DNA from 2 places in the Pseudomonas sp. T1.Ur genome. Region 2 is predicted to be linked to the other one. Evidence: predicted binding sites of a transcription regulator. Region 2 holds the regulator's gene; the other holds the start of a gene.
The links. The regulator FliA, encoded in region 2, starts transcription of late flagellar genes. The targets are predictions, from matches to a motif close to CTAAAGTTTNNNNNNNNNNNGCCGNTAA.
Positions count from the first base shown of each region.

Region 1: the regulator FliA is predicted to act here: its motif matches at 2,133-2,160, upstream of M8Q45_RS22770 (methyl-accepting chemotaxis protein).

Region 1 is NZ_JAMGSN010000001.1:5,157,749-5,162,353, forward strand. Features, by position in the region: gene M8Q45_RS22765 (HAMP domain-containing methyl-accepting chemotaxis protein) at 1-1,887, shown strand, start outside; gene M8Q45_RS22770 (methyl-accepting chemotaxis protein) at 2,203-4,119, shown strand.
Region 2 is NZ_JAMGSN010000001.1:1,084,296-1,088,900, reverse strand. Features, by position in the region: gene M8Q45_RS05080 (chemotaxis protein CheA) at 1-647, opposite strand, end outside; gene M8Q45_RS05075 (protein phosphatase CheZ) at 678-1,463, opposite strand; gene M8Q45_RS05070 (chemotaxis response regulator CheY) at 1,482-1,853, opposite strand; gene fliA (RNA polymerase sigma factor FliA) at 2,021-2,764, opposite strand; gene fleN (flagellar synthesis regulator FleN) at 2,761-3,591, opposite strand; gene flhF (flagellar biosynthesis GTPase FlhF) at 3,708-4,605, opposite strand, start outside.

The DNA.
Region 1 (4,605 bases), 4.1 Mb from region 2:
AACGTAGGCGTTAATCGCAAACTCGGCTTCGGTTTCGGCTTGGTACTGCTCTTGACCGTGATGATCGCTTTCACCGGTTGGACCGGCCTGAGCAAGGTGATTGCTCGTGGCGACACGCTGGGACTTATCGCCAGCCTGAACGACCTGACCAAGGACCTGCGCTCCGCGCGCATGGATTATGACGCGACCCGTGGCGAAAAAGGCCCGGGTGACCTCAACGATCTCCTCGGTAAATTGGAGCCTGGGCTACAGAGCGTCCGCCAGTCGATCAGCGAGCCGGCCGATGTGGCGATCATCGACAAGCAGTTGGCGGCTGTCGCCGAGTACAAGACGGTCGTCGCCGATCTGGTCCGCGCCACCGCCAGTCGCGAGGATGCCCGCAGCAAACTGGGCGCCAGCGCCGATAACGCGGTGGCCCATGTCGCCGACGTTGAAAACGCCATGCTGCAAGGCGATAGCGTTCCACGACTCGGCGGTGTGTCGAGCCTGGCGAAAGCACTCCAGCAGGCCCGCTATCAGGTTCGTGGGTACACTTACAGTGGCCAGGCCAGCGCCGAGCAACCCGCGCTGGATGCCATCGATAATGCGATGAAAACCCTCGACAGTCTTGCACCGCAACTGGCCGATGAACACGCCGCCAAGCTGCAGCAGGCCAGCGCATCGTTCAAGGCTTATCGCGCAGCGGTCAGCCAGTTCCGTGACGCCCAGACGGCCAACGCAGCTGCCATCAAGCGCATGTCCGACCTGGGAGTCGTGCTACGCAAGGCCAGCGCAGATCTCACCGCCTCCCAAACGTTGGTGCGCAATCACGAAGCGGCCCAGGCCGACACCCTCCTGATATCGGCCGCAGCGCTGGCCCTCCTGTTCGGCGTGATCGCAGCCCTGATAATCACCCGGCAGATCGTCGACCCGCTGGGCCAGACGCTCAAGGTGGCCGAACACGTGGCCGCAGGCGACCTGACCCACAACCTCACCTCCGAGCGCCGCGACGAACTGGGCCAGCTGCAGCGTGCCATGCAAGGCATGACCGTGGGCCTGCGGCAATTGATCGGCGGCATCAGCGAAGGCGTCACGCAGATTGCCAGTGCCGCCGAGCAGCTCTCGGCCGTCACCGAGCAGACCAGCGCCGGAGTCAGCAGGCAGAAAGTGGAAACCGACCAGGTCGCCACCGCCATGCACGAAATGACGGCCACCGTGCAGGAAGTGGCGCGTAATGCCGAGGAAGCCTCCGAGGCCTCCCTCGCCGCCGACCAGCAGGCCCGCGAGGGGGACAAAGTGGTGGGCGAAGCCATCGCCCAGATCGAACGCCTGTCCAGGGAAGTGAGTAACTCTACCGAAGCGATGGGTCAGCTCCAGCGCGAAAGCGACAAGATCGGCAGCGTCCTGGACGTAATCAAGTCCGTCGCCCAACAAACCAACCTGCTGGCCCTCAATGCGGCCATCGAAGCGGCCCGTGCCGGTGAAGCCGGTCGCGGTTTCGCCGTGGTGGCCGATGAAGTCCGCAGCCTCGCCCAGCGCACCCAGAAATCCACCGAGGAAATCGAAGAATTGATTGCCGGCCTGCAGACGGGCACCGAAAAGGTCGCGAGCAGCCTGGGCAGCAGCCGCGGCCTGACCGATAGCAGTGTCGAACTGACCCGCCGCGCCGGCGGTTCCCTGGAGAACATCACCCGCACCGTCTCGGCGATCCAGGCAATGAACCAACAGATCGCCGCCGCCGCCGAGCAACAGAGCGCCGTGGCCGAGGAGATCAACCGCAGCGTGCTGAACGTCCGCGATGTATCCGAGCAGGCCTCCGCCGCCAGCGAAGAGACCGCCGCCTCCAGCGCCGAGTTGGCACGGCTGGGGGTTCACTTGCAGACGCTGGTCGGGCGCTTCAAGGTCTGACCAAAAGGGCCGGCATAAACCTGTGGCGAGGGCGCTTGCTCCCGCTCGGCCTGTAGGAGCTGGCGAAGCCTGCGATCTTTTGATCTTTTGATCTTTTGATCTTTTCGCTTGAGATTCAAGTGTTGTTGGAAAGATCGCAGCCTCGTTGCACTCGGCAGCTCCTACACAGCTCCTACACAGCTCCTACACAGCGGCTACAGGCCAAGCAGGAGCAAGCGCCCTCGCCACGAAATCTTGACAATCCCCTACAGATCCCGCCCAAGCTGCCGATACAGCTGCCATAAAACCAATTCAGCGCTCCAAGGGAGTATCAGCATGTTCCGGTGGCTTGCCCAGGGTCTGGGAAATGTAAGCGTGAATCGCAAACTCGGCGCAGGCTTCGGCCTGGTGCTGCTCCTCACCTTGATGATCGCGTTCACCGGCTGGTCCGGCCTGGGCAATGTCATCAGCCGGGGCGACAAGCTCGGGTTCATTGCCAGTCTCAACGACCTGAGCAAGGACTTGAACCTGGCCAGCATCGACTACAACACCACCCGCGGCGAGAAAGGCCCGCAGCAGGTCAACGACTTGCTGGGCAAGCTCGATGCAGGCCTGAAAACCGCTCGCGAATTGATCGAACAGCCCGCCGACATCGCGCTGATCGACCAGCAACTGGCCGCCGTCGCCGAGTACAAAAGCGCCTTCGCCCAGATGACCCGCGCCACCGTCAGCCGCGAGGACGCCCGCAGCAAGCTCGGCGCCAGCGCCGACAATGCCGTGGCCCGCGTCGCCGAAGTCGAGAAATCGCTGCTGCAAGCAGGCGACATCACGCCATTCAACAGCGTGGTCACCCTGAGCAAAGCGGTCCAACAGGCCCGCTACCAAGTTCGCGGCTACACTTACAGCGGCAAGAGCGAGGCCCAGCAACCGGCCCTCGATGCCATCGACACCGTCCTCAAACTGCTTGCGCGCCTTCCGGACCAACTTCCCGAGGAGCACGCCGCCAACCTGCAGCAGGCTAGCGACTCGTTCAACCTTTATCGTGCCGCGGTCGCCCAGTTCCGTGACTCACAGATCGATAACGCCGCGGCACTGCAGCGCATGAGCGAGCAAGGCCAGATCCTGATCGACTCCAGCCAGAAGCTCACCGTGTCACAGACCGCCGTGCGCGACCGCGACACCGCCCAAGCCAAGAGCATCCTGATCGCAGCCGCCGCCCTGGCCCTGCTATTTGGCGTGATCGCCGCTCTGCTCATCACTCGGCAGATCGTCGGTCCCCTGGATGAGACCCTGAAGGTGGCAGAACGCGTCGCCGCGGGTGACCTGACCCATAACCTCACCTCTGAACGCCGCGACGAACTCGGCCAACTGCAACGCGCCATGCAACGCATGACCGTGGGCCTGCGGCAATTGATCGGTGGCATCGGTGAAGGGGTTACCCAGATCGCCAGCGCCGCCGAACAGCTGTCGGCCGTGACCGAACAGACCAGCGCCGGTGTGAACAGTCAGAAAGTGGAAACCGATCAGGTCGCCACGGCCATGCACGAAATGACCGCCACGGTGCAGGAAGTCGCGCGCAACGCCGAAGAAGCTTCCGAAGCCGCCGTCGCCGCCGACCAACAGGCCCGCGAAGGCGACAAGGTGGTCGGCGAAGCCATCGCCCAGATCGAGCGCCTGGCCAAGGAAGTGGGCAACTCCACCGCCGCCATGGGCGACTTGAAGCGTGAAAGCGACAAGATCGGCAGCGTCCTCGACGTGATCAAGTCGGTGGCCCAGCAAACCAACCTGCTGGCCCTCAACGCAGCCATCGAAGCGGCCCGTGCCGGGGAAGCCGGGCGAGGCTTTGCCGTGGTCGCCGACGAAGTTCGCAGCCTGGCCCAGCGCACCCAGAAGTCCACCGAGGAAATCGAAGAACTGATCGTTGGCCTGCAGAACGGCACCGAGCAGGTCGCGACCATCATGGACAACAGCCGCAACCTGACCGACAGCAGCGTCGAACTGACCCGCCGCGCCGGGGGCTCGCTGGAGAACATCACGCGTACGGTTTCAGCGATCCAGTCGATGAACCAGCAAATTGCGGCTGCGGCCGAGCAGCAGAGCGCGGTGGCCGAGGAGATCAACCGCAGCGTGCTGAATGTGCGTGATGTGTCGGAGCAGACGGCGTCGTCCAGTGAGGAGACGGCAGCTTCCAGCGCGGAGTTGGCGCGGCTGGGGGTTCATTTGCAGACGTTGGTGGGGCGGTTCAGGGTTTGATGCCCTTTGGGGCTGTTCACTTTGGACTTGTGCGTATATCCGTTTTTTGGGTAACGGCCTCTTAGGGTTTCGCTTTTACAGCGACTCACTTTCGAAGAGCCCGGAGTGCGGCCTGAGAGCCGACCTGGCTCTTGATGGGGTCGCGTTTCTCCTGTGGGAGCGAGCTGGCGAAGAGGCCCGCATATCATCCAGCATCGTTATCGGCTATGACACCGCCTTCGCGAGCAAGCTCGCTCCACATCGATCTGTGCTGAATACCAAAATTCATGTCCAACACAGCCCCTGTGGGAGCGAGCTTGCTCGCGATGAGGCCGGTAAGCCCAACATTTATGTGACTGATCCACTGCCATCGCGAGCAGGCTCGCTTCCACAATTGGATCGGGGCTATACCCGGGCAGGCAGGTCGGCTGTTAGGCCGCCTTCGCGAGCAAGCTCGCTCCCACAGGGGAAACGCGGCCCCACCAAGAACCACGGAGCAATGGCGGA
Region 2 (4,605 bases):
GCGACCGCATCGGGGGCGAACTGGCCCTTGCCGTGCAACTGGTCAAGCAGCGACTCGAACTCATCGTCGGTAATTTCATCGCTGGCAGCGGCATCGGCGGCTGGCGCAGCAGGTGCGGCAGGCGCCTCGGCTTCGGCCTTGACGGCGTTCAGCGAGTCCAGCAGCGATTCGAATTCATGATCGGTGATGTCGCCCGATTCCTCGGCGACCGGCTCTTCCACAACAGGCTCGGCCACCGGTGCGGCTTCGTCAGCCGACTGCGGCTCGGCCAGGCGCGACAGCGCGGCAAGCAGCTCGGGCGTGGCCGGGGTGATCGGCGAGCGCTCGCGCACTTCGCTGAACATGCTGTTGACCGCATCCAGCGCTTCGAGCACCACGTCCATCAGTTCCGAGTCGACGCGACGCTCCCCCTTGCGCAGGATGTCGAACACGTTCTCGGCAATGTGGCAGCACTCCACCAGCTCGTTGAGCTGGAGGAAGCCGGCGCCTCCTTTTACAGTGTGGAAACCGCGAAAAATTGCATTGAGCAGATCCGCATCATCAGGTCGGCTTTCCAGCTCGACCAGCTGTTCGGACAGTTGCTCTAGAATCTCGCCGGCCTCAACCAGGAAATCCTGAAGGATCTCTTCATCGGCGCCGAAGCTCATTAATGGCTGCTCCTAAAATAGGGCTAAAAACTAGAATCCAAGGCTGGACAGCAAATCGTCCACATCGTCCTGACCGGACACAACGTCTTCTCTTTTATCGGCATGAATCTGCGGACCTTCACCCTGAGAGAGATGTTTTTGTGGATCTTTTTCAGCAAGCATCGCTTCACGGTCGTGTTCGATGCCGGCAAAGCGGTCGACCTGGCTAGCCATCAACACCAGTTTGAGCAGATTGCTTTCCACTTCGGTGACCAGTTGGGTCACGCGCTTGATTACCTGGCCGGTGAGGTCCTGGTAATCCTGGGCCAACAGAATGTCGTTGAGGTTGCTTGCCACGGCGCGGTTCTCGGCGCTGCTGCGTGTCAGGAAACCGTCGACCCGCCGGGCCAGCTCCCGAAATTCCTCGGCGCCGACTTCGCGACGCATGAACCGTCCCCAATCGGTGCTCAACGCCTGGGCTTCCTCGCTCAGGCCGTTGACCAGGGGCGTTGCGCTTTCCACCAGGTCCATGGTGCGGTTGGCCGCGGCTTCGGTCAGCTTGACCACATAGCCAAGGCGCTCGGTCGCGTCGGTAATCTGCGAGACTTCCTCGGCCTGCGGCATGTTCGGATCGATCTGGAAATTGACGATCGCGCTGTGCAGTTCACGGGTGAGCTTGCCGACTTCCTGGTACAGACCACGATCCCGGGTCTGGTTGAGCTCATGAATCATTTGAACCGCATCGCCGAAGCGGCCCTTTTCAAGGCTGTCGACCAGTTCGCGGGCATGTTTTTTCAGGGTCGATTCGAAATCGCCCATTGAAGATTCGTTGTCCATAGCTCCCCCGTGGCGCCGTTAACCGATGCGTTCGAAGATTTTTTCGATCTTCTCTTTCAACGCCTGGGCCGTGAAGGGTTTGACCACATAGCCGTTTACACCGGCCTGGGCCGCTTCGATGATCTGCTCGCGCTTGGCTTCGGCAGTGACCATCAGCACCGGGAGATGCTTGAGTTTTTCGTCGGCGCGCACATGGCGCAGCAAGTCGATACCGGTCATGCCAGGCATGTTCCAGTCAGTCACCAGAAAGTCGATGCTCCCGCTGTTGAGAACCGGAATGGCAGTAGTGCCATCGTCGGCCTCGACCGTGTTGGTGAACCCAAGGTCACGCAACAGGTTTTTTATGATCCGCCGCATCGTTGAGAAGTCATCAACGATGAGGATTTTCATGTTCTTGTCCAATTCGACCTCCAAGCAGTCTTAAACGCGCCCAGCACCTGAACGCGCCATTTCAATCAATCCGGCACAACACTCGACAACGGTCTGGAGCACAACGGATGGAGACTGGCGTGGCATTTGCCATGCCTGCCCCGCTCGCAGCATCTCCGCACCGCCTGTCAGCGTGCTCGCCACTCCCCCAAACGCCCCCGTAAACGGGCCGCGCACTGGCTGTGTAACTGGCTGACCCGCGATTCGCTGACTCCCAGGACCTCACCGATTTCCTTGAGGTTCAGCTCTTCGTCGTAGTACAGCGCCAAGACCAGTCGCTCACGCTCCGGCAAATTGGCAATCGCTTCGGCCAACGCACTCTGGAAGCGTTCATCTTCCAGGTCGCGCGATGGCTCCATGTGAGCACTTGCGCCATCCTCATGCAGCCCCTCGTGTTCGCCGTCCTGCAACAGGTCGTCGAAACTGAACAGGCGACTGCCCAAGGTATCGTTCAAAATCCCGTAATAATCGTCGAGACTCAATTGGAGTTCGGCCGCAACCTCATGATCTTTAGCGTCACGCCCGGTTTTAGCTTCAATCGCGCGAATCGCGTCACTGACCATACGGGTATTGCGGTGCACCGAGCGCGGCGCCCAGTCGCCCTTGCGGACTTCATCGAGCATGGCGCCGCGAATGCGGATACCGGCATACGTCTCGAAACTGGCGCCTTTGCTCGCGTCGTATTTGTTCGCCACTTCCAGCAGGCCAATCATGCCTGCCTGGATCAGGTCTTCGACCTGGACGCTGGCTGGCAAGCGTGCCAGCAAGTGATAGGCGATGCGCTTGACCAATGGCGCGTAACGCTCGATCAATTCGTATTGGGCGTCCCGTGCCGATTTTTTGTAGAGATGGTTGTAACCGCTGGCTGTCATAACACGGGCCCTGCTGTTTGTTGCACAAGACGCTCGACGAAAAATTCCAGATGCCCGCGTGGGTTGGCCGGCAGTGGCCAGGTATCGACCTTCTGGGCGATCGCCTTGAACGCCAGCGCGCATTTGGAACGTGGAAAGGCTTCATATACGGCACGTTGCTTCTGGACCGCCTTGCGTACGCTTTCGTCGTAAGGCACTGCGCCGACGTATTGTAGGGCGACGTCCAGGAAGCGATCCGTGACCTTTGTCAACTTGGCGAACAGGTTGCGTCCTTCCTGCGGGCTCTGGGCCATGTTGGCCAGGACGCGGAACCGGTTCATGCCATAGTCGCGGTTAAGCAGTTTGATCAGGGCGTAGGCATCGGTGATGGACGTCGGTTCGTCGCAGACCACCAGCAGGACTTCCTGGGCGGCGCGGACAAAACTGACCACCGAGTCACCGATGCCGGCAGCCGTGTCGATCACCAGCACATCGAGGTTATCGCCGATGTCGCTGAAAGCCTGGATCAGGCCAGCGTGCTGCGCCGGGGTCAGGTGCACCATGCTCTGGGTGCCGGAAGCGGCCGGCACGATGCGAATCCCGCCGGGCCCCTGCAGGAGCACGTCGCGCAGTTCGCAGCGGCCTTCGATCACGTCCGCCAGGGTGCGCTTGGGTGTCAGCCCCAGCAGCACGTCGACGTTCGCCAGGCCCAGGTCGGCGTCCAGCAACATGACCCGTCGGCCTAGCTCTGCCAGGGCCAGGGACAAGTTCACTGACACGTTAGTCTTGCCGACGCCACCTTTGCCGCCGGTCACCGCGATCACCTGTACGGGATGCATGCTGCCCATGTTCGTTCTTTACCTTGTCTTACTTAGACGGAGGCCACATTACTGGCTGCGCGTTCACATATGGAACAATGCATGGCAGACCATCGATGTAGGTACAAAAAATATTCATGAATACCTCAGCCAACCTGCTTGGTCGGACTGTGGTAGATATCAGCGAACATATCAGCCATGGCTTCTTCGCTGGGTTCTTCCTGCATTTGCACACTCACGGCACGACTGACCAATTGATGACGGCGCGGCAGATGCAAATCATCCGGGATCCGCGGCCCGTCGGTCAGGTAGGCCACCGGTAGTTCATGACCGATCGCCAGGCTCAACACCTCGCCCAGGCTTGCCGTTTCGTCCAGCTTAGTCAGGATGCAGCCGGCCAGCCCGCAGCGTTTGTAGCTGTGGTATGCGGCGGTTAGAACCTGTTTCTGGCTGGTGGTTGCCAACACGAGATAATTTTTTGACTTGATGCCACGTCCGGCCAGGCTTTCCAGCTGCATGCGCAGGGCCGGATCGCTGGCTTGCAGGCCAGCGGTGTCGATCAGCACGACGCGCTTGCGCATCAACGGTTCCAGCGCCTGGGCCAGGGACTGGCCCGGATCCACATGGGTCACCGACACATTGAGGATCCGCCCCAGGGTCTTGAGTTGTTCCTGGGCGCCGATGCGGAAACTGTCCATGCTCACCAGGGCGATACTCTGGGCGCCGTACTTGAGGACATAACGGGCCGCGAGCTTGGCCAGGGTGGTGGTCTTGCCCATGCCGGCCGGGCCGACCATGGCAATGACACCGCCCTCTTCCAATGGCTCGACTTCCGGCGTGGCGATCATCCGCGCCAGGTGCGCCAGCAGCATGCGCCAGGCCTGGCGAGGCTCGTCGATGCCATTGATCAGCGCCAGCAGATCGCGCGCCAATGGGCCGGACAGACCAATGCGTTGCAGGCGACGCCACAGGTTGGCCTGGGCTGGACGGCTGCCTTGCAGTTGGTTCCAGGCCAGCGAACCGAGCTGGACTTCCATCAGCTCG